Regions from separate parts of the Bacillus pumilus genome, predicted to be linked through region 3. Evidence: riboswitches for the same ligand, from Rfam matches in the RefSeq annotation. Region 3 holds a riboswitch; each other region holds the start of a gene.
The links. A riboswitch is a leader RNA that binds a small molecule or an ion and turns the genes downstream of it on or off. The one in region 3 is predicted to bind thiamine pyrophosphate.
Positions count from the first base shown of each region.

Region 1: linked by a shared signal. The riboswitch ahead of tenA (thiaminase II) and the one ahead of thiT (energy-coupled thiamine transporter ThiT) in region 3 are both predicted to bind thiamine pyrophosphate.
Region 2: linked by a shared signal. The riboswitch ahead of tenA (thiaminase II) and the one ahead of thiT (energy-coupled thiamine transporter ThiT) in region 3 are both predicted to bind thiamine pyrophosphate.
Region 4: linked by a shared signal. The riboswitch ahead of thiC (phosphomethylpyrimidine synthase ThiC) and the one ahead of thiT (energy-coupled thiamine transporter ThiT) in region 3 are both predicted to bind thiamine pyrophosphate.

Region 1 is NZ_LT906438.1:3,676,250-3,682,383, reverse strand. Features, by position in the region: gene CKW02_RS19255 (type 1 glutamine amidotransferase domain-containing protein) at 212-868, shown strand; gene CKW02_RS19250 (hypothetical protein) at 1,010-2,137, shown strand; TPP riboswitch at 2,194-2,297, shown strand; gene tenA (thiaminase II) at 2,385-3,071, shown strand; gene CKW02_RS19240 (ECF transporter S component) at 3,068-3,667, shown strand; gene CKW02_RS19235 (ABC transporter ATP-binding protein) at 3,642-5,240, shown strand; gene CKW02_RS19230 (energy-coupling factor transporter transmembrane component T family protein) at 5,230-6,027, shown strand.
Region 2 is NZ_LT906438.1:1,173,221-1,179,354, reverse strand. Features, by position in the region: gene CKW02_RS05845 (thiazole biosynthesis adenylyltransferase ThiF) at 1-811, opposite strand, end outside; gene CKW02_RS05840 (thiazole synthase) at 808-1,575, opposite strand; gene thiS (sulfur carrier protein ThiS) at 1,580-1,783, opposite strand; gene thiO (glycine oxidase ThiO) at 1,780-2,892, opposite strand; gene tenI (thiazole tautomerase TenI) at 2,876-3,493, opposite strand; gene tenA (thiaminase II) at 3,468-4,178, opposite strand; TPP riboswitch at 4,257-4,366, opposite strand; gene CKW02_RS05815 (monovalent cation:proton antiporter family protein) at 4,426-6,134, opposite strand, start outside.
Region 3 is NZ_LT906438.1:2,773,090-2,779,223, reverse strand. Features, by position in the region: gene ftsW (putative lipid II flippase FtsW) at 1-1,013, opposite strand, end outside; gene rodA (rod shape-determining protein RodA) at 1,019-2,173, opposite strand; gene CKW02_RS14360 (DUF1232 domain-containing protein) at 2,188-2,823, opposite strand; gene CKW02_RS14355 (GNAT family N-acetyltransferase) at 2,993-3,547, shown strand; gene thiT (energy-coupled thiamine transporter ThiT) at 3,788-4,363, opposite strand; TPP riboswitch at 4,462-4,563, opposite strand; rRNA gene CKW02_RS14340 (16S ribosomal RNA) at 5,001-6,134, shown strand, end outside.
Region 4 is NZ_LT906438.1:2,462,710-2,468,843, forward strand. Features, by position in the region: gene CKW02_RS12690 (hypothetical protein) at 86-268, opposite strand; gene CKW02_RS20320 (hypothetical protein) at 459-605, shown strand; gene thiC (phosphomethylpyrimidine synthase ThiC) at 641-2,401, opposite strand; TPP riboswitch at 2,529-2,637, opposite strand; gene CKW02_RS12700 (LysE family transporter) at 2,875-3,507, shown strand; gene CKW02_RS12705 (YhcN/YlaJ family sporulation lipoprotein) at 3,556-4,173, opposite strand; gene safA (SafA/ExsA family spore coat assembly protein) at 4,497-5,774, opposite strand; gene nadA (quinolinate synthase NadA) at 5,906-6,134, opposite strand, start outside.

The DNA.
Region 1 (6,134 bases), 900 kb from region 3:
ATCCATCTTACCCTCATATGATATCACTCAATGACAATTTTACATGAAATTCCCTACCAATAGAATGTGACATATTGATTAGATTTGATGACATGCCATATTTTTTAGAAAATCGGGTATACCATAAAGAGTTGCAACGAAGTTCAATTGTTTGATATTTAATTGTGCAAAATGTAAAATGAAAACATGATAAATCGAAAGGATGATCAAGATGAGTAAGAAAGTGTTATTAGTATCGACAAGCAGTTCAGAAATGAACGGACATCCAACAGGCTTATGGCTAGAAGAGTTGGCAGAGCCATTTCATATTTTTAAAGAAAATGAACTAGACGTTCAAATTGTCTCTATTCAAGGTGGAACTGTCCCTATTGATAAAAATTCAATTCCAGAAGGTGTTCCAGCGCAATATGAAGATGTATATGAATTACTTCAAGACACAAAGGCGCTTACAGATGTGAACCCAGCTGATTATGATGGCATTTTCTTTGCGGGAGGACACGGCCCAATGATCGATTTTGCGTCTAATCAACTGGTAGCCGATGCAATCTTAGCTATTTCAAACAAAAATGGTGCAGTCGGAGCTGTTTGTCACGGCGTTTCAGCATTCATTGATGTGAAGGATCAAGATGGCAAATCATTTATCGAAGGTAAAAAAATCACAGGCTTCACAAACGAAGAAGAGGAAGCTGTTCAGCTGACATCAAAAGTTCCATTTTTATTGGAAACAAAACTTCGTGAGCAAGGGGCAGCGTTTGAAAAAGGAGATGCCTTTGCACCATACGCTGTAGTTGACGGACAAATCATTACTGGACAAAACCCAGGTTCTAGTGCAGAAACAGCACGCCTGTTTGTTAAAACCATTTCATAAAGTGATCAAAAAACCAGTCGTAGCAAATACGGCTGGTTTTTTGTCATAAAGATTTCCTAAAAAAGACCATAACAATGAATGAAATAATGGTAAAATATTCACAGGGTAAAAAACCCAATTGAGGAAAAAGGGGATGTTCCTGTGAGAGCATTATATGGAAAAATCACTGTAGCTTTATTATCCATTCTACTCGTCACAACAGGTTTATTTTCACCAGTATTAAAAGCAGAAGAAGCACCGAAATCAGATGGGAAATTGTCACCACTGACGGAAAAAGCCATTCAGCAAGTGCAAGACTCGTTTTTGAAACAGGATGAAGGAACCGCTATCCAAAAGAAGCAGCTAAAAAAATCTTTTAAAGTAGATAAGAAAAATGGAATCAGTATCAAACGAAAAGCCGCTAAAGATGGTAAGATGCGTACATCTTCCGTTCGCTCCATTGATGGACTAGCCATCAACCAATCGGTTGTCTTATCAGAGGATGACCCAGTCGATTTATGGTTGTTAAGTACGACTTCACCTCAGGCACTCATCAGCCGAATTACCTCTTCAAATCCCGATTATTTCGTACAATTATTTGTTGTTGATTATGAAACTGGACAAGCTTATCCGACGGACTTGATTCAGCCAGCAGGCAGTCTCCTTGGTTTGACCAATTTACCAGCAGGTGACTACGCATTCGGTATCACAAGCGGTGGAAATTTCGGAGACTCTTACACGTTACAAGTGAATGCAAAAAACCCACCCAATTTCACTGGGGCTGTTTCCCTCTCCTCAACCTTGCAATACTTTGTAGCTGAGTATGCGAATGGGGATGTTTTCGCTAATGGTACAAAAGTGTATAACAAACAATCTAAGACCGCCGATTATAAATGGGAGCGTGTATTTTATTTCTCCTATGACGGAAAATATGATCAGAGAACCCATTCTGTTGAAAGTGTGAAAGTGAAAAGAATTTCGGCACCAGTATCGTACTCTTCTCCTTATGCGAGTTCATCTGAGGTCATTCTCGTCTACTTAGATGTGGAGACGTTATTTATGTATCATGAATCATCGTTTGCTAGCGGACAATACTACCATAGTAGCTTTGTTGATACACTTGGAAAGACAACGCCAAGGCGTTTAGATATTGATGATATGACAAATTACGGCGATCATATTTTAGCTGTTGATTTGAAAACGGGAAAACCAATTGATTTCTTCAGTGTCCTTAATTTTTACTATGCTGCAGGGATCGAAAAGCTGCCTACGATCAGAACGTTGAATTAAGAAAGGCGGTTGACAGCAAATCTCTACATGTGTAGAGTAAAGATAATTAAATGACAAAAGTCCACTAGGGGAGTCATGTATGACTGAGACAAGAGAAAATCTTGGACCCTTTGAACCTGATCTAGTTTGTACTAGCGGAGGGAAGTGGAGCTGGACCTCGTCTTATTCATTATTGAATCGATAAGAAGGCCGCTCCATTTGGGGTGGCTTTTTCATTTATTCAACTGAAGAAGAGGAGGCTTTTTTTATGACGTTTTCAGCGCAATTAAGAGAAGAAACAGAACCATTATTTGAAGCCATTTATCAGCATCCGTTTGTCAGAGGGCTGGCAGCAGGAAAGCTGGAAAAGGAACAGATCATTCATTACGTCAAACAAGATGCAGAATATTTACATGCTTTTATTAAAATTTATGCAGCGGCTCTTAGCAGATGTACAGACAAAGGAGATATTGCCTTTTTCCATCAGCAGATTGCGTTTGTACTAGATAGTGAGACACACCCTCATCAAAATCTTTGCCGAGTGGCAGGTGTATCATATGATGAGCTCCAAGGTGCCCCGCTTGCTCCGAGTGCTCATCACTATATTCATTATATGCTGCAAGTTGCCAAGGAAGGCACGCTTGGAGAAATCATCGCTGTCCTGCTTCCATGCCCTTGGACATATTGGGAAATTGGGAAACGAATGCTCACAGATGTGCAGCCTGACCCATCACATCCTTTTTATGAGTGGATCACATTTTATGGAGGGTTAACCGACTCTATTACAGTAGAGCTTTGCAAGCGGCTCGATCAGCTGGCGGAAGCAGCAAGTGAGAAGGAAAAGGAAAAAATGAAACAGCACTTTATCCTAAGCTGTCAGCTTGAGTACAAGTTTTGGGATATGGCGTTTACGGTGGAAGATTGGCCAGTTCCATTGGAGGTGCATTCATCATGACATGGAAGATGAAGGAAGTTGTCCTTGCTGTCATTTTATCCGTAGCATGTGGTGTCATCTATTTAGGGTGGTCCACACTTTACTTACCCATTACAGCACTTGTTGGCCCAGCAGGAGGCAACATCATGTTTGGCATTTGGGTGATTGCCAGTCCAATCGTCGCGTATATCATCCAAAAGCCGGGAGCTGCCCTGATTGCAGAAACAGCCGCTGCCGCAGTGGAATTACTAACAGGCAGCCACTTCGGTCTTGCAGCCCTGCTGATTGGTGTATGCCAAGGGCTTGGGGCAGAAATTGCTTTTGCTCTTTTTGGTTATAAACGATATCGCATGTGGACACTGATGCTGTCAGGTGCCTTTGCAGCTGTTGGAGCAATGACTTACAGCCTCGTTGCGAATGGCTTTGGTTATTACACGCCTCAAGTTTTACTCATCACACTGATGACTCAAATCATCAGCGGAATGATACTGGGCGGATGTTTAGCAAAAGTAGTGGTGGACGCATTATCTAAAACCGGTGTATTGAATCAATATGCCATCATGAAAGAAAAACGAAACAAAGGTGAACAGCATGGATTCATTTCTCGCGTGCAATAATCTCACTGTCCGTTTTTATGAACAGCCTCAGCCCGTGTTGCATCAAATCTCTCTTTCCATTCAAAAAGGTGAAAAGGTGCTTATTTTAGGACCAAGCGGCAGCGGTAAATCCACGCTCATCTCCGTTCTGGCTGGCATCATTCCAGAACATTTAGAAGCGGACATGCAGGGCGAAGTGATATTGCAAAGACATACAGGCGTCATGTTTCAGGACCCTGATTCCCAGTTTTGTATGCATCGCGTCAATGAAGAAATTGCCTTTAGCTTAGAGAACCGTTCTGTCCCTCGTGACGAGATGGCTGGCATCATTCAGCAGCTCATGCAAAAAGTCCAACTTGATGTCGATCCCAATACAGACATCCACACATTATCTGGCGGCATGAAGCAGCGATTGGCGCTTGCTTGTTTACTAGCGTTAGAGCCAGATGTGCTGTTCTTTGATGAACCGACCGCACAGCTTGATCCAGCAGGAAGAATGGAGATATTTCAGCTTCTACAGCAGCTTGCAGCTGATCAGCGACAAACCATGATTTTTGTAGAGCATGTGCTAGATGGGGTCATTGAATGGATGGACCGGGTGATTTTATTAGACGATCAAGGCAGCATCTTAGCAGATGGGTCTCCAAAAGATGTATTGACGACATATGAAAAAGAAATGAAAGAGGCAGGAATTTGGAGGCCGAAATTATTTCCCGAGAAATGGTCTACGATCCTTCAAGATCCATTTCATCCAATGAGTCACAAGCTTATGCAAACCTTTGAAGCAAGAAAGAAGCAGAATGAAAAAGTGCCGTCGACTAAGCGGGAGACCATCATTCGTTCAGAAGATCTTCAATTAAGCTACGGGAAAAAGAGGATTATGAGTGATCTTCAGCTTGATATCAAAGCAGGGGAATGGGTGGCGATCATTGGGGAAAATGGAAGCGGAAAAAGCACATGTCTTAAACATTTGGTTCGTTTAGAGCCAACGAAAAAAGGCCACATTTTTTTAAAAGAGACACTCCTTAAAAAGTGGTCAGACCGAGAACTATATGAAAAGGCAGGCTTTGTGTTTCAAAATCCGGAGCTTCAATTCATACAAGATACAGTGTTCGATGAAATTGCATTTGGTGGAAGGCAGCGTAATTGGCAAGAATCCGTTGTGCAAGAAAAAACAGTTCAGCTATTGAAAGAGTTCGGTTTAGAAAAGCATGCAAAAGCTCATCCTTTCACTTTAAGCCTAGGTCAAAAAAGAAGATTGAGTGTGGCTACAATGCTCCTTTTTGATCAGGATGTCCTATTGTTAGACGAGCCGACTTTCGGGCAGGATGAAAGAACAGCGAAGGAATTAATCAGGCGCTTGAAAGATCGTCAACGCCAAGGCACCACTATTTTAATGGTCACACATGATATGGACCTTGTCGATGAGTGTGCCGATCAAGTGCTTCTTTTTCATCAAGAAAAGCATGTGTATGATGGCACGCCTTATGATTTGTTTTCAAATCGGGAACTTGTCAATGCTTATCAGCTGAGAACCCCGTTGCATTATCGCTATGTGGCTGAAAGAAAGGACGTGCTGACGATTGCAAAGTAATCATTCCTTTCTTTCCACTGTGAATCCAGTCATCAAATTACTCACTCATCTACTTGCGATGTGTTGTCTCATGGCGATATCTGATCCTAAAACAACCTTCATCATCTGGCTGTTTGCACTTGGTATTGGACTTGTTTTAGGCGGATGGAATTTGAAGTATCTTTTCACAAGACTTGTCCCTTATCTGCTTTTTTTTATTCTCGTGTTTTGGATGATGGCGGCCTTTGGCAAGGGGGATCATACTGTTTGGAAATGGGCATGGTTCCATATGACAGAGGAGAGTTTAAGAAATGGACTCACCATCGCTCTCAGAATGCTTGGCTTTGTGACGTTTGGTCTCCTGTTTACGTCCACAACAGATTTGACAGCATTTATGATGAGCCTCATTCATCAGTGCAAAATGTCGCCAAAATGGGCGTATGGAATGCTTGCTGGCTTCCGGTTTATTCCGTTATTTCAAAGTGAATTAAAGCAAATGAAGGCGGCACATAAAATCAGAGGCTATAAGCAAAAAAACAGCTGGAAAGCCTTTATGCGTTATGCACTTCCTCTTTTTACACAGGGCGTACGAAAATCAGAACGGTTGGCCATTGCGATGGAAGCAAGAGGCTTCACGGGTGAGAGAGAGCGGACGTATTATCATGTCATCAGCACTTCGTGGATCGACTATATGTATCTTTTGCTCATCGGTATCAGTATTTTGATATGCATGTCCTTTTTTTTTAAAAACACCCACATTCTCTTGATAGAATGTGGGCTTTTTATATGTCTTAGGTCATTTGATTGATATTAGTGCACATTACAGGCTGTAATAGACCTTATAACGAACCGATAAAGAGGATGTACTGAGAAAAAGAGAGGATGAACGTGAGCGAATGTCACAGAGAATTGATA
Region 2 (6,134 bases), 1.6 Mb from region 3:
TGCGGATTTGGACCGTATTGCGGCCGCATAGTACATCTGCTTTCGCTCTCTTGTCATAGGAGAGAAAAGGATATGTCTTCAGTCCGCAGCTTGGACATTGCTTCTTCTTTAAAGAGCTGGTTGATCGGATGTCAGACCGCTCATTGGTCCATAAATCAAAGGATCTTAAAATTGGCGTCACTTGATGACCTGTTAAACACTTCAGGGCATCTGCCACTTGATATGATGCGACCTGCTGCACAACTGGACTAATGATACCGGCTGTATCACATGTCATGCCTTGTGCGGGTAAATGTTCAAGCAGGCAGTGTAAACACGGTGTTTCCCCAGGAATGACAGTAAATTGAATACCATAGCTGGCAACGCAAGCTCCATAAAGGAATGGAATTTGATGTTTGACAGCAGCATCATTAGCGATCATTCTCACCTCAAAATTATCCGCTGCATCGACAATAATTGAAGCGCCGCTGACTAGTTCATCAATCTGTTCAGCGGTCACATCGACGACGATTCCTTTGACCTGCACGTCACTATTTATCTGTTTGAGTCTATTTTCAGCCGCCACGGCCTTTGGCAGCCGATCCTGCACATCTTGCTCTGTGTAAAGCAGCTGACGCTGAAGGTTACTCCATTCAATATAATCTCGATCCAAAATGGTGACAGATCCAACGCCAGCACGAACGAGCATTTCCGCACTAGCTGTTCCAAGCGCTCCTGCGCCAATAATGACGGCCTTTGAGTCATTTAACCGCTTTTGTCCCTCTGTGCCAATTGGCTGAAAGAGCTCTTGGCGTGAATAACGTGTGCTCAAAATGCCAGCATTCCTTCCTGCGGACTGCTTGCTGTCCCGTAGTTTTTCAAAGGAATACGTCCCGCCTCGAAGCCTAGCCTTCCTGATTCAATCGCCAGCTTCATGGCTTTTGCCATTTTCACAGGGTCCTTTGCACCTGACACAGCGGTGTTCAGTAATACAGCGTCAGCCCCTAGCTCCATCGCATAAGCCGCATCCTTTGGAGAGCCTACACCAGCATCAATAATCACCGGTACCTTTGCCTGCTCGATAATAAATGAGAGATTCAGAGGGTTTAGTAAGCCTTGCCCTGAACCAATCGGCGAAGCACCTGGCATGATGGCATGGACACCAAGCTCTTCTAATTTTCTTGCCAGTACCACATCATCAGATGTATATGGCAGCACGATAAATCCTTCTTCGAGTAGCATTTCGGATGCTTTTAACGTTTCGACTGGATCTGGCAGAAGAGACCTTGAGCAGCCAATGACTTCTACCTTGATCATGTCACACAGTCCAGAAGCCTTCGCTAATCGAGCAATACGAACTGCCTCTTCCGCTGTACTAGCACCAGCTGTATTCGGAAGCAGCGTATATTTTGATAAATCAAGCTGCTCCAAAAAGTTTGGCTGAGATGCTTCGAAAATGTTCATTCTTCTCACAGCAAAGGTTAATATTTCTGCTTCTGATACGTTCACGGCTTCTTTTTGAACTTCAAATGATGGATACTTCCCTGTACCAAGTAATAATCTAGATGTGAATGTTTTTCCGCCAATATGCAGCATGTTGTCATCCTCCTCCTACAAAGTGAACGATTTCGATCGTGTCATTAGGTTGAATTTTCACTTGTTGAAACGCTTCTTTATCAATAATTTCTTGGTTCTTTTCCACAATCACTACTCGATTTTCAAGCTGATAGTCTGATAGCAGGTCATAGATCGTTCCATTCTCTTGATCGAAATCAACGATTCTGCCATTCAATTGAATTTTCATACAAACAGTGCCTCCTTTCGGTCAATACGAAATGCGTGAAGCCATTCTTTTTTGACCGGTTCACCTAATATCAGGTCGCGAATGATCTTTCCAGTAATCGGAGCAAGTAAAATACCATTTCTGTAATGACCAGCAGCAAAAAGAATACGCCGATCTTCTGGATGTCTTCCGATGTAGGGATGCTGGTCGCTTGTCGCCGGACGAAGGCCAGCCCAGCACTGATCAATCGGCATCTCCTTGATCGAAGGCATCAGCTGTGACGCCTTTTGAATAACAGCTTCGATACCGCCAAGCGTTGGAACAGTTTGCCACTCGTTTGGCTTCATCGTTGCGCCAACGATCAGTTTGCCGCTATCTCGTTGAACGATGTAACAATGATCATGGTAAATGGTGTGTTGGAGTGCTGGACCATGATTCCATACAGACACACATTCCCCTTTTACTGGATAAAGAGAATGAGATAATCCAAGCTCTTCAAAAAAATGGCCAGACCATACACCACTTGCTACAGTTAGTTCATCACATGTGAATGTTCCCATCGTTGTTCTAATTGCTAACGCTTCTTTCTCCCGCTTCACTTCGATCACGGGTGTACACTCTTTCACTTCTGCCCCGTACCTGACCGCCGCCTGCCAAAATGCTCGGCATACCGCATAAGGTTCGACATGAACATCCTCTTTAATCAAACCTGCTCCTAGGATATTCTCTGCCATTTGAGGCATGCATTTTTTTACGCTGCCTGCGTCCATCCACTCAAATGAAGACAAATGCTGCATCCGGCAAAGTGCTTGTTTCTCCTCTTCGGTAAAGGCTACCTTCATGATACCGCCCGCTGATGTTCGAATATCAATGCCAGATTCATGCTGTAGATCGACTTTTAACTTTTCGTACAATGCCTGGCTTGCTCTGCCTACTTGAAAAAAAATATCCTCATGACCCTCTCCTTCAGCATGTGCACCAAGCATCCCAGCAGCCGCACTTGTCGTTTGCTTCCCTACCTCATTCGCCTCAAATAAGACGACCTGCTTTCCTGCTTTTGCAAGGTGATAGGCAATGGACATCCCTATGATTCCACCACCAATGATTGCCACATCATAATGCTTCTTCATAAGGATGCTCCTTTACTTGTTTAGAAAATGCTTGTGCCATCTTGCGCGGCTGATGATGAGTAAAAATTCCAGACATGACAGCAATCCCTTTCACATTCGCGTGTCTCAATTCTGGAATGCGGTCAGGTGTCACACCACCGATTGCCACGACTGGAATAGATAGTAGAGATGTCAGTTCTTTCACAAGCTGTACGCCTCTTGCCTGAAGTCCTGGTTTACAAGTGGTGTCATATACGTGCCCAAATATGACATACTCTGCTCCATTTTTCTCAGCTGCTTTCCCTTCTTCAATCGAATGAACAGAGACGCCCGCATGAAGATGAGGGAATTTTTGCCGCAGCTCTTTTGGCGAAAAGCTATGGCCCGGGAGATGTACCCGGTGAATATTGGTGAGCAGTGCAACGTCTACTCTGTCGTTGATGATGAGCTTCTCTTTCGGTACACCTTCTAAAAGGAGACCTTTCACGAGATCAACAAGCTCACTTGCTGTTTTAGACCGTTCCCGGATATGAATAAAATCCACTTCAGGTGCAATGTTTTTTATTTGTTTGATCAGCTCACCCGCAGGAAGCGAATCATTTGTCACTGCGTGGAGTTCCATTTGCACCAACCCCATCTAAGCATGCTGTTTGCCACATTTCTTTTTGATACGCCATCTCCCAGAAATGGTATTCGTAATAGCTTGAAATCACAAAATTTTCTTTCATATTGGCCCGTACATGTTCTGGTGCTTTTTCGGCTAGTTCATCAAAGCGGTTGACTTGTTCAAAGACAAGTTCCTTAAACCAATCCCCTCCATATGTCAAAATCCATTCCTGATAAATCGGATGGTCAGGTGTGGTTTGTTTCAGCTTTTCACCCACCTCATAATAAAGCCAGTAGCACGGCAATAACGCAGCTAATATCTCTTCGAATCGTCCGCTTTTCACAGATCGGTACATATGAGACGTATACGCATATGCAGTGGGAGAAGGCTTAAAGTTCTCGATGGCTTCATCTGAAATCTCTAAAAGCTCTGTAAACTTTCTATGCAGCGACAGCTCTGCTTCATACGTTCCCTGCGCATGATACGCCATTCTGCCCGTCGTATGTAAGTCCTCACTAATTGCCGCTCCATATGCTTGCACCTTTGCAAAATGAGTTAAATAATATGAATCTTGCATCACATAATACGTGAAACGATCGAGTGACAGCGTGCCATCGCCAATCCCTTTCACAAAGGGGTGTGTAAAGCTTCCATTCCACCATGGTGCTGCTGCTTCTTTACATTCAGTTGAAAATGTCATGTTTCTCTCCTCCTGTTTTTCCATATAAAAAAGCCACTTTCCGTATGGAAAGTGGCTTGGAATTTGTAAAAAGCATAATCAAAAACCGCACCACTTCCCTACGCAGGTATGAACCTGTTCAGGTAATGAGGGTCTAAAAGTCGATACTTTTATCTCAGCCCTTTTAAAGGACTCCCCTAGTGGATCAAATATATGATGTTGTACTTCTATCTTAATCAGGAATTGTTCATTGGTCAAGGGTTCATTCTCACTCTAATTGGGCTCTAAGTCCTGCTACATACTCACGAGAGCCCGACACAAGCACACGGTCACCACTTCTAAGCGTCGTATCTCCATGTGGTACTAAGCTGTCTATCCCTCTGAAAATACGGACAAAGACCAAATCGCCGGTAAACGGAAATTCCCTCAGCATGACATTGTGGTAGCGATGATTGTTCATTTGAATTTGATACAAGGAAGTATCCTCATTTGTTAATAATCGAATCGCATCCGGTGCTTCAATCAAGGCTCTTAGCACCGTTTTAGATGATAGGAAATTAGAAAACGTATCAATGCCCGCTTCCTTCAATGTTAGCTCTGCCTCAGCTTTGCTCACACTCGCAATGACTTGTTTTGCTCCTTCTTCCTTTGCAAATAAAGCAATTTCCTTATTTTTCGTCTCACTGCCTGTTGCGACGACGAGGACATCCTCCTGGCCAACGCCTGCCTTTCGCAGCGTCTCATCGTCGTACTCTTCAATTGATTCGACTTCAAAGATGGTGTCGGCGAGCATCGCTTCTTTATTTTCTTGAAAGACATGCAAAATTCGAATATCATATTCATCCTGATGTAAATCGAGTGTGACAGGTAAGGTCAGCTGATTTGCACCAATAAAGGTCACACGTTTTTTATGGCTCACAGCTTGTTCTTTTTTAAACAGTGCTTTAAACCAAACTGGCGTTAAAATACTCGTGAGTATCGCGACTAAAATTAGCGCGCCGGACATTTTATGATCAATGACTCCGAGCCGCTCCCCGATCGTCGCAGCTGCAATGACGAGTGATAATGTCGATGTTAATAAAAAGCCAGAGCCGATCACTTTTTTCATGTCATACCATTTTTTCAAATAAAGAATCGGGATGAGTTTACTAATCAGTAATGCAATAAATAGCAGCGGGATCATGATCATAATGTTTGGGTCCTTGAACAGTGCCCATATATTCAAATCCACTCCGACCATCACAAAGAAGATGGGGATCAAAAATCCGTAGCCAAATGAATCCAGCTGCTGGACAAGCTCTTTATTCGGCGAAAGAAGGGACACAAGTACGCCCGCTAAAAACGCCCCAAGAATATTTTCAGCACCGAGTGATTCAGATAAAGCAACTAAGACTATAATGAGAGTAAAGATCGCCCTTGTCCCAATTTGCACGGTCCCTTTTGACATGGACTGAAAAATTGACTTTGTCTTAAATACGCGGCCAAATAAATAAAGAAGGATGCCCGCAGCAAATAATAAGAGCAGAAGCCACATATTCCCTGTACCATCGCCATAAATGGAGGAAAATACAGCAAGTAAAATCATCGTCACCAAATCCGCAATGACAGCGACAAGCAAGATGATTTGACCGATATTCGTCTGCATCAATTTTTCCTCTTTTAAGGTGGGAACCACTACCCCTAATGAGATCGTCGATATAATGAGCGTCATTAAAAAGGCATTTTGGATAAACCCTGCAAGGACAAACGCATAGGACAGAATAAAAGAAATACTAAATACGCCAAGAAAAACAATAGTGGCTGCTTTAAACGTATTCGGTTCTTTTAGACCATTTGGTAGTTCTCGTGCTTTCTTCTTTGACTCGAAAGAAGAAAAATCTATTTCAAGTCCACTTAAAAACATCAGAAAAATAAAACCGAGCATGGATAACGTATCTAACCATGCATCATGTTCAACTACCAGTTGAAGACCGCTTT
Region 3 (6,134 bases):
ATGCCTGTGATCGGAAGAAGACCAAAGACAGCGCCTAAATTAAAGACTGCTTGGAGCATGATTTGAAACGTAAGCCCAATCGTTAACAGTTTTCCAAAAGGGTCATGTAAAGCCTGCACAATTCGCATTGCGCGATACATGATGAATAGATATGCACCTATCACAATCAAAATCCCCATAATGCCCAGCTCTTCACTGATAATGGCCATAATAAAATCCGTATGCGCTTCGGGAAGAAAGCCTAGCTTTTGAATACTCCCGCCTAAGCCATTCCCTGTCAGCCCGCCGGAATTCATTGCGAGATACGAATGAATCAACTGATAGCCATCCCCATCTTCATACTGAAAGGGATCACGAAAAGAAGTCAGCCGCTTCAAACGGTAAGGAGCTGTCACTGCAAAAAAAGTGATACATGCTACGGCAGTCGATCCTAGCAAAATGAGATGGCGCGTTTTCAACCCAGCGCATAATAAAATGATGCCACAGCTTAATAAAATAGACACAGCTGTGCCTAAATCAGGCTGTTTTAAGATTAATAAAAAAACAAGACTTAAAAGGATGAGTGGCGGCAGTACGCCTTTTTTAAAAGATGTAATGTACGCCTGTTTATTCGCGTACACATAGGCAAAATAGATCACCATCACTAGTTTCACAGCTTCAGAAGGTTGGAGCATAAGAGAGCCCAGCTGAATCCACCGCTGTGAATTGTTTTTGACAACACCAATTCCAGGAATCAGGACTAGGATGAGACATAGCAATGACAGCATGACAAGCCATTTCATCCATTTACGATAAATCTGATAAGGGAAAAGAGCGGCAATGAAAAAAAAGAATCCCCCAATCAGGAGCCATTGCCATTGTTTGATAAAGAAATAGCTACCCTTCTCATACTTCACTTCTCCTAAAGGATAACTTGCACTGTACACCATCAGTAAACCAAATAAGCAGAGGAACACAATCGTTCCAACAAGAACGAGGTCGACTCTTTTGAGATGAGATAGAAGGAATGCCATCATCTTCAATTCCAGTTGTCTCCAAACATATAGGATGATGACCTGATATTGACACTAAACACGAGGCCAATGGCGATCATGTTCGTCAATAGCGCACTGCCTCCATAGCTTATAAAAGGAAGCGCGAGTCCTGTCACAGGCATTAAACCGATTGTCATCCCTACGTTTTGGAAAACTTGAAACACGATCAGCCCAACGACTCCTGCACATATGTACAAACCATAAAGCGTATTAGCATGCATAGCCACATGAATGATTCGGTAAATCATCATTAAGTACAAACACATCAAAAGGGAGGCGCCGATAAAACCAAACTCCTCACCAATGACGGCAAATATAAAATCCGTATGCGCTTCAGGGATATTGCCACCTTGTACTTGATGCCCCTGTGTAAAACCGCTACCTAATAATTGACCTGATCCAATGCCGAGCATCGATTGTTTCAGCTGATACCCGTATGTTGAATCAAATTCATCGGGGGAGAGCCAGCCATAAATGCGATCAAGCTGATGTGGCTTAATGATTTTTGTGAAATGCTCAAAGTGTTCGTTGTGTAAGTAGACCAAAAATGAAAGAAGTGCAATAAAAGAAGCCATTAATGCGGCCATCATCTTGCTAGAAATTCCTGACACAAGCATCAGTGTAAAGGCGATAGATAATATCACGAGCGCTGTCCCTAAATCAGGCTGAATTAAGATGAGGAAAAAAGGGACAACGGTCCAGCAAACGACTTTACTTGTAGGAATGATACTTTCTTTAAACGAAAATCGCTGATGCTTGTATTGGTTCAAGACAGCCGCTAGTAGCAGGATCACAAAAATTTTCATGAACTCTGATGGCTGAATTTTGATTGAACCGAAGCTGATCCATCTTTGGGATCCGTTTTGACTCGTTCCGAAAAAGTGCACAAGAATAATGAGAAAAATACCACCTGTAAATAACCGAAAAGATAAACGCTCAAGAAGTTCATAATCAAAGTATGCAGCAGCGGCCATAAGACCGAAACCGACGATATACCAGAAAATTTGTCTTTTGACGAAATAAAACATATCCTGCGATTCATACTGTCCTGATCCGCTATATACAGCTATTAGGCTGATGACAAATAAACAAATCACAGTGAGTAAAAGTACGAAGTCAATGCTGTACTGTTTTTTCATAGCGTCTTGTCCTGCTACCTATTTGTCAGCTGGTCTATGACGATTTTCACAGCCGCAGCATCATCAATATAGCCGATCGGAAAAATAAAATCTGGTATTAAGTCAACAGGCATAATGAAATAAAGGAGTGCGCTCCCCATCATCATTAATTCTCGAGAAGTACCTCGTCCGGTCATAAATAAGCTGTACATGTCTTTCAAATGCTGAAGGAATGGCCCGGCGCCGTTTACCGATTCCATCTTTTTCTCAAACTTTGCCGAGATCGTTTCTTTTCCCTCGTTTGTTTGGCTATAGGTCTCATATTCGTTTAGCTTTTGTTTCAATTTGGTCTGACTAAATGTACCGTCGTAGACCTCCTCATCTTTCAGTGTTTTTTCGATCTCTACGACCGTTTGTATGAACGTATCACTATGTACCTTTTCGTTTTTGATTGGAAACCCTGAAGCAGCTAATAGTTGATCTAATGATAGGTTCAGAGAATCTGAAAGCCGCTGCAGATGATTCAAAGTTGGTTTTCTTTTTCCATTCATGATTCGAGACAGTGTCGCTTTATCAATTTCTGTGTATGTGCTGAGCTCTCTTAAAGATAAAGAACGTTGTTGCAATCTTTCCTTTAAGAGAGACCCAAGCTCAGTTGTTTTAGAATCCATTTTACACCATCCTTTGTATGATGTATCAACTCTTCTATAGAAGAAGTCGTACCCAATATAAAGGTGTGTTGACAAAATGTCAACGAATATCCTTTATTGATTGAATTTTAGGAAATAGGAATTTATCATAATAAAGATAGGATGAAAACAGTGAGAAGGAGTGGCGCGGATGAAGGTGAGACATGCTGTACAAAAAGATATTCCTAAAATTGCCGAAATACATGTGAAGAGCTGGCAGACGACTTATCAAGGCATTATTAATCAGGATTATTTGGATGGTTTAAATATAGAAGATCGAGAAGAGAGCTGGAGAAGAAGGTCACTTGAAGGGACGTTTGTCGCAGAAGATGACGAGGGGGTATTTGGTTTTGCTTCTTTTGGAAAACAACGTGATGAGCGCTATCCAACATATGATGGAGAACTTTATGCGATCTATTTATTGCAAGAGAAACAGAAATCAGGAGCAGGTATCGCTTTAATTACAGAAGGAGTGAGCTATTTAATAGAGAAAGGGTATCAGAATATCATGCTGTGGGTATTTGAACAAAATTCGGCAAAGCATTTTTATCAAAAGCTTCAACCTCATTTTGTCGTTACCAGCCAGTTCGAGCTGGCTGGCGAGAAGCATGATGAAATAGGGTATGGGTGGGAGCTGCCTGTATTAAATGACCATCTACACCGAATTAAATCGTCAGCTTCCAATAATAATGAGAGAAAAAAGTGAAAAGCATAGCTAAAAGCATATAAGAGATAAGAGGAGAAGCTTCTACTTTTCCTTTTATTCCTGCTATCTTTAAAGCTTCATAGAAACCTGCCAAAAAATAAGCAAGACTGAGAATATAACAGCACAGCATAATGGAGTAAGGGTTCATTGGCGTACCTCCAACATGAAATCTTCTACTATTAATAGATTCCATAGAGCGGCAATTTATGCATAAAAAAATAACCAGCTGAAATCAGCCAGTTATTTTTTGTGAGGAAAAACCAAACGAGATGCACTTGGTATGAGTATGCAAAGAACGATACTGCAAATAATAAATGAAGGAACCATATATGTGCTGTTATAAATTAAAGAGTAAACCCAACCCGGTGTTCCTTTTGGTGCATACTGAGAAAAGAAAACAACACCAGAAATAAAGAACGTCAACAGTCTAAAGAAACTTGCAACAAATACGGATAAGGTAATATAGATGAATTGCTGCTTTCGCTTTTGGTCCTGAATGGTTTTTTTAATCAATCCAGAAAAGAGGCCGCTTAGGGAAATGACAACAGATGCGACGAAATAATCGAGAAATCCTTGAACTGGTGTAGCGATAATAGGGCCATTCATCAGTTGAAGGCCTGCAATAAGCACACCAATGATAAACCCGGTTGATATTCCCCATCTAATAGACATAAGAATGACGGGTATCATAATCAGCGCAAGAGATCCGCCGTTCGGCATTCTTAAAAAGAGACCTGATAAGTAATCTAATACTAGTGCAAGTGAAGTCATAATTGCGATTTCCATCAGTCGTACCAATTGATTTGATTGCTGCATAAAAAAATCTCCCTTTTCATGAATTGAGCAAGGAGAGACCGTGTAAGGATGAGTATGTTATTCATAGAAAAACATATCGAGTTGAATACACCACATGTATTCAATTGAATCCACATTCCTACTTCAGTATTAACTGACAGGTTCAAAGGGTCAGAACAACGAGTGTTCACTCTCAGCACAAAGCTCCCCCTGCGGTTATTTAGTTTTCTTCTATTATAAATATACTAAAGACCTTCAGGATCAACAATAGAGAATTCCTGTGACAATTAATTTTTGTATGATTATATAGGAAGAGATAAGAAAAAATAAATTATTTAGAAAAAATACTTGTTTCCTTTCTCAAAAGGTGTTATATTTGTATTCGCCGCTAAAACAGCGCGGTTATTAAATAACATAAAGAAAAAAGTTGTTGACTTTATCTTGATAGAATGTTATATTAATAAAGTCGCCTCTGAGAGACGGCGAAGATGATCTTTGAAAACTAAACAAGACAAAACGTACCTGTTAATTCGAGTTTTTATAAAAAAATCCTATGAAACATCATAGGTAGTCAGTCAAACGCTGACGAGGCAGGAAATGATCACATGCTAAGTTCGCTACATCGTGTAGCAACGCATGTGTGATATGCATCCTGCATACCTCGGAGAGTTTGATCCTGGCTCAGGACGAACGCTGGCGGCGTGCCTAATACATGCAAGTCGAGCGGACAGAAGGGAGCTTGCTCCCGGATGTTAGCGGCGGACGGGTGAGTAACACGTGGGTAACCTGCCTGTAAGACTGGGATAACTCCGGGAAACCGGAGCTAATACCGGATAGTTCCTTGAACCGCATGGTTCAAGGATGAAAGACGGTTTCGGCTGTCACTTACAGATGGACCCGCGGCGCATTAGCTAGTTGGTGGGGTAATGGCTCACCAAGGCGACGATGCGTAGCCGACCTGAGAGGGTGATCGGCCACACTGGGACTGAGACACGGCCCAGACTCCTACGGGAGGCAGCAGTAGGGAATCTTCCGCAATGGACGAAAGTCTGACGGAGCAACGCCGCGTGAGTGATGAAGGTTTTCGGATCGTAAAGCTCTGTTGTTAGGGAAGAACAAGTGCGAGAGTAACTGCTCGCACCTTGACGGTACCTAACCAGAAAGCCACGGCTAACTACGTGCCAGCAGCCGCGGTAATACGTAGGTGGCAAGCGTTGTCCGGAATTATTGGGCGTAAAGGGCTCGCAGGCGGTTTCTTAAGTCTGATGTGAAAGCCCCCGGCTCAACCGGGGAGGGTCATTGGAAACTGGGAAACTTGAGTGCAGAAGAGGAGAGTGGAATTCCACGTGTAGCGGTGAAATGCGTAGAGATGTGGAGGAACACCAGTGGCGAAGGCGACTCTCTGGTCTGTAACTGACGCTGAGGAGCGAAAGCGTGGGGAGCGAACAGGATTAGATACCCTGGTAGTCCACGCCGTAAACGATGAGTGCTAAGTGTTAGGGGGTTTCCGCCCCTTAGTGCTGCAGCTAACGCATTAAGCACTCCGCCTGGGGAGTACGGTCGCAAGACTGAAACTCAAAGGAATTGACGGGGGCCCGCACAAGCGGTGGAGCATGTGGTTTAATTCGAAGCAACGCGAAGAACCTTACCAGGTCTTGACATCCTCTGACAACCCTAGAGATAGGGCTTTCCCTTCGGGGACAGAGTGACAGGTGGTGCATGGTTGTCGTCAGCTCGTGTCGTGAGATGTTGGGTTAAGTCCCGCAACGAGCGCAACCCTTGATCTTAGTTG
Region 4 (6,134 bases), 310 kb from region 3:
AAAGAAGACAAAGGGCTAAAATAAAGATCATTTTAGCCCTTTGTCAACAATCTGAAAGCCGCTCTCACTGAGCGGCTTTTCTGTGTCAATCTGTTTCAACATGGATGCTATTCACATTTAATAAGTTAATGATTTCATTATTCAGCTTAAACCAATGATTGGCTTCTTCAATTTTCTTATACACATCATAGGTAGCTGGACGTTTTAGCTCGAAATCAAGCACTTCCCCATTGTTCATATGAAATGTTACCTTAAATACTTTCATCATAAGATCACCTTCCACTCTCTCTTGTTAGCTGGCCAAATAGATCGGCTCTTTTCATTCATTCTCTACTCAACTCGTTTCCCCTCCTTCTTTCCTTTCAAACACAAGAAGTTTAAATTTTGTTTAAATTCAAACAATATCTCTATCCCTCTTCTTTGCAAAGAAGTATATTATTTAAAAGGAGGTTTTCTTTATGAAACGGAAAAAGAAACGAACATCCCCAGAAAGACAAACAGTCGTGTTTCATTTAACAGATGCCCTCATTCCGAGTCTGGACATGATAGGGGTTGCATTAAAGGCATTTTTCCACCTCTTAAGAAAAGCCTTATCCGCGATCTGATAAAACCCCGCACAACATGCGTGCGAGGTTCTTTTTTAGGATGAATATATTTGACTTCCTTGGCTGATAAACTCCTTCGCCTTCTTCTCCATCTCTTTTTTCACTTCTTCTGATTGATTGCGAATATCATGGGAAATTTTCATGCTGCAAAACTTCGGTCCGCACATCGAGCAAAAATGGGCAGTCTTAGCGCCTTCAGCAGGCAATGTTTCATCATGGAACGCCATCGCTCTTTCTGGGTCAAGTGACAGGTTGAATTGGTCCCGCCATCTAAATTCAAACCTTGCTTTCGATAAAGCATCATCGCGCTTTTGAGCAGCAGGATGTCCTTTTGCTAGATCAGCAGCATGTGCAGCAATTTTATAGGCAATCACACCTTCTCTTACATCTTCTTTGTTCGGCAGACCTAAATGCTCTTTTGGCGTCACATAGCATAGCATCGCTGTCCCATACCAGCCGATCATAGCTGCGCCGATAGCAGATGTAATATGATCATATCCCGGAGCAATATCTGTTGTAAGAGGTCCTAATGTATAAAATGGTGCCTCTTTGCAAATCTCCATTTGTTTGTCTACATTCTCTTTGATTTTATCCATCGGAACATGTCCAGGCCCTTCAATCATCACCTGTACATCATGTTTCCAAGCGATCTCTGTCAATTCACCTAACGTTTCCAGCTCTGCAAACTGCGCTTCATCATTGGCATCAGCAATCGAGCCTGGTCTGAGTCCGTCTCCAAGTGAAAAAGCAATATCATACGTTTTCATAATCTCACAAATGTCTTCGAAGTGGGTATAAAGGAAATTTTCTTGATGATGGGCAAGACACCATCTTGCCATAATGGCACCGCCTCTTGAAACAATTCCGGTCACCCGATCGACTGTCAGCGGAATATACCTTAATCGCACGCCCGCATGAATCGTGAAGTAGTCTACTCCTTGCTCTGCTTGTTCAATTAACGTGTCTCTGTACACTTCCCACGTCAAATCTTCTGCCACGCCATTCACTTTTTCAAGCGCCTGATAAATGGGAACGGTGCCTACTGGGACTGGGCAATTGCGTATGATCCATTCTCTCGTTGTATGAATGTCCTTTCCTGTAGACAGATCCATCATAGTGTCTGCACCCCATCTGATGGCCCATGTCATCTTTTCTACCTCTTCATCAATGGATGATGTCACAGCTGAATTACCAATGTTCGCATTGATTTTGACATGAAAATTCCTTCCGATAATCATCGGTTCACTTTCAGGATGGTTAATATTCGCTGGAATGACCGCTCTTCCGCTGGCTACTTCCTCTCTCACGAACTCAGGGCTTAGCTCTTCTCTTAACGCGATGAACTCCATTTCAGGCGTTACAATACCTTTTTTTGCATAATGCATTTGCGTCACACAGGCACCTTGTTTTGCGCGAAGCGGCTCATGATGAAAATCAGTAAGAACATGCTGATGTGACGATTTCTCTTTGGAGCGATATCCGTTATCTTCAGGTTTTACATGACGTCCTTCATAGCTTTCTGTATCCCCTCTTTCTTCGATCCATGCCGCTCTCAGACGATGAAGCCCCTTTGTAACATCGATATGGGCACGCTCATCGGTGTAAGGTCCACTCGTATCGTACACACGAATCGGTTCATTTTGAATGTTTCCTGCCTGCGTCACCGTTTGTGAGAGGGCAATCTCTCTTTTTGGCACTAAAATGTCAGGTCTTGACCCTTTCTCATACACCTTTCGGCTGCCATCAAAGCTTGATAATAACGATTGAGTTGTTAGGGTATTTTTCTTTTCTTTCATTTGCTGTTCTCTCCTTCTCTTCTTGTCACAGGACAGGACGGAATCAGCACCAGCAAAAAAACCAGGCTCTATGAACAGAACCTGGTTTCGTCGTTAGAAATAAACATGAATCTCATTTATAAGACACATGTATCATCTTCAACTTCCCCACGCTGGTACGAGCCAGATCAGGTCCAAAGGGTTAAGAAGCATACACTTCTCTCTCAGCCCAGCCGCGGGCACCCCTAGTCACATTTATTCATTTCCACAACAGTGTAGCATAGAGATGCCATGAAAAAAAGGAGTTTTAGGAAAATAGTTCCTTTTCACTACAAAAGAGATAAAGCCAGCTTGATATACACCTTTATATACATCATCCTCCTCAAACATTTAGATAAAATCTGAAATAATCATTGATCCTTTTCTCCTATTATGTATAATTAATCTAAACGGAGAATTTTTATACAGACTTTTTTAAAGGAAGTTCTAGTCGATTGCAAACATTTCTCACATTTATCGTCATAGGATTCTCAATCGCTCTACCAGTTGGAGCGATCACGGTTGAAATGACTAAACAAGGATTAAAAAACGGCTTCTTTCATGGTTTAACTGTAGGAGCAGGCGGCATGACCATTGATCTCTTACTAATCTTGGCTTTGTATGCTGGATTTGCTCAGTTTTTATCACTGCCATTTGTCCAAATCCCGCTCTGGCTGATCGGAGCTATCTTCTTAATGATGCTCGCATACGATTCCATTAAACATGCGGATCAAGACATCCATTTAGCTGGCGAAAAAGTCAATAAATCTTTCGCAAAAACGTACAGAAACGGCTTGCTTGTCGCGGTGTCTCCTGGAAACCTTGTGTTCTGGGTTTCTGTATTTGGAGCTGTACTGGCAGATGCATATACAAAAACAGATTCATCTGAATTTATACTGGCATCAGGCGGTATTTTGGCAGGGATTCTTCTTCATGACATCGGTCTTCTCACCCTTGTATCCTTAACAAGAAAAGTGATGAATCGAACGATGATCAAATGGACATCCATTATTGCTGGTATTTTATTACTTGGATTTGGCTGTTATTTCTTTTACGAATTCTATATAGGCATTAAGGTTTATTTTTAAGAAAAGGCTAAAGTTCTTGAGGAACTTTAGCCTTTTTTATGCTTCAACTTATCGAGTCATGCCTGTTTGACCTGTTTCAAATTGTGTTCTTCTCATATCTCTAAAGCGTGTGAAAGCTCCCTCGTCTTTAATGACTTGGACAGCTCTTCCATCCGCATAACGAGTCGCTGCTTCTTCCACTTGTGATACGCCCTCTGACGTCAGACGTCCATCTGATTTAATGGCAATATACACATTTTCATCTGTTACCATCACCTGTGAGTCTGCAACGTGGTTCATTTTATTGACGCGATTGGCAATTTTTCTTGAACGCTGCACATTCTCTTGTTTATCGTAGCCAGAGAACGACATTTGGTTATGATAGTTCATATCTCCATGACTGTAGCGTCCATCACCACCTGCGAGAGGCGTTCGATCATCTGCTTGAGGGCGGGTGCGATAATCAACATTCGTTGTATTCCCACCGTTCATTCCCTCCATGAGTTCAGAAACTGGCCCTTGATGATCTTGGTTATTGTCATCCGCACGGTTATTCGAATGATATCCGACTGGCTGACCTGATTGATTATGACGTGTATCTACACCTGCATTGTCATTTGTACCACATGCCGTTAACCCAATAGGAAGAAGCACTAATGCGATCGTTTTTTGCCATTTTTGTCTCAAACGAAAAACCCCCTGTACAAATTCAATCTCATGAGCGCGAAACAGGCTCTGTTTTAGCATGTACAGTTTGGGGAAAAATCAAGCTGTCAGTTATAAACAAAAAAAGGAACGATTGAGATCGTTCCCTCCAGTTTGCTAAAATGATCTTTATTTTAGCCCTTTTTCTTCTTTTCAGCGTGATAGAAAACCTTTGCAGTCTAGGAAGGGTGAGCACAGGAGCGGAGCGAATTTGACATTCGTGAGCACCGGAGCACAGCCCTGACAAAGAATGCGAGGGTTTGTCTACACGCTGAAAGGAACGATTGAGATCGCTCCTTCTGTTATTACTCTTCTTCGTCTTCCTCTGGTCTTGCAAAAACAGATTGACCTGGATATGGCTGCATATAAGGCTGAGCTGGATAAGCCCCCATTTGGCCATAAGGTACAGGATTCGGGTAATGTCCTGGCCATGGCTGATGCTGCTTCATGCCATCATCACATCCGCAGTCTTCCTTGCCATAAGCTTCATTTGAAACATTTGGATAAAAGCCTTGATTCACGTTCGCATTGACATTGGCGTTGGCATTGGCATTTGGATGCATATGGTGGTGCCAGTGATGCCCATCGTTTGCATGATGTTCATAATGTTCTCCGTAATAAGCTGGCGCTTGATACGCAGGATAATACGGCTGCGCTGGGTATGGATATGGCATCATGTGATGGTGATAATATGGCTGGACAGGATAGCAAAGACCTGACCCTGGTAAAATTGGCGATGCTGGCACCATTTGCTGCGGATATGGATACATTGCCGGCATGTAATGACCATGACCATAATAAGGATCATATGCGTCATGATGCTGGTGATGGTGATGATGTTCCTTATTCTCAGCCATTCCCCCTACCGCTGCGCCTCCTACATTCGGCATTTGCGGGAAATTAGGAAGGTTTGGGTAATTGCTGTGCTCCATATCTTTTCCCTCCTCCTTTTGATGCGGAATATGAATAAACGGATCATACCCCTTTGCCACTTCATCTTTTAAATGACCTTTATTTTCATGATGGAAATGGTCCTTGTTGTCTTTATGCTCCTTATTCTCATGATGGAAATGGTCCTTGTTGTCTTTATGCTCCTTATTCTCATAATGAACATGATCTTTATGATCCTTTTTGTCATGAACATGATCTTTCTTTTCATGAACATGATCTTTTTTCTCATGATGTTCTTTTTTGGGAGGAGGCGTGAATGGCTGGTACAGATTGGTCTGATAATAATTCACATCGACTTGTGGAAAAGCTGGCTGCTCGATCTTTGGCACTGGCGGTACATAAGGTACAGGTTCGTTTGGCTTTTCTTTCGGCTTCGTATCTTGCACTTGCACGACATCTTTTGGCTTTTCTTTCACATACGGATGTTCTTTCGTCTTTGGCATTTCTTTTGCTTTGTGATGATCTGTTTTTACAGGAACACCACTAGATGGAATCTTGATCTTCATACCCGGCATGATCAAATCTGGGTTACTGAGCTGTGAATTTAGTTTTTTCAATTCTTGAAAGTCGACTCCGTATTTCTTTGAAATTTTCCAAAGGGAGTCTCCTTTTTGCACAATATGAATTTTCAACGTTTTCCCCTCCTATGCAAAACGTGAACGTAACGGTTATGTCAGAAGTACAATATGTTTCACCATAAATTTATGCCTATTTACAAGCCGATATGATAAAAACTTGTTTTCTGATAGGAGGGGCTGATTCATTATTTAATGGCGAGCATTTTATTCAGTGCAAGTAAAGCGTCTTTTGTCGTGTCTTCATTGACTTGAATCAAACCGACCGGATCACCTTTCTCTATGCTTTCTAGTGACCATAACAAATGAGGGAGATCGATCCGATTCATCGTCAAACATGGACACATATCCGGATTGAGGGATTCGATTTGTTTATCTGGATGCTGATCTATGATTCGCTTGACCAAATTCATCTCT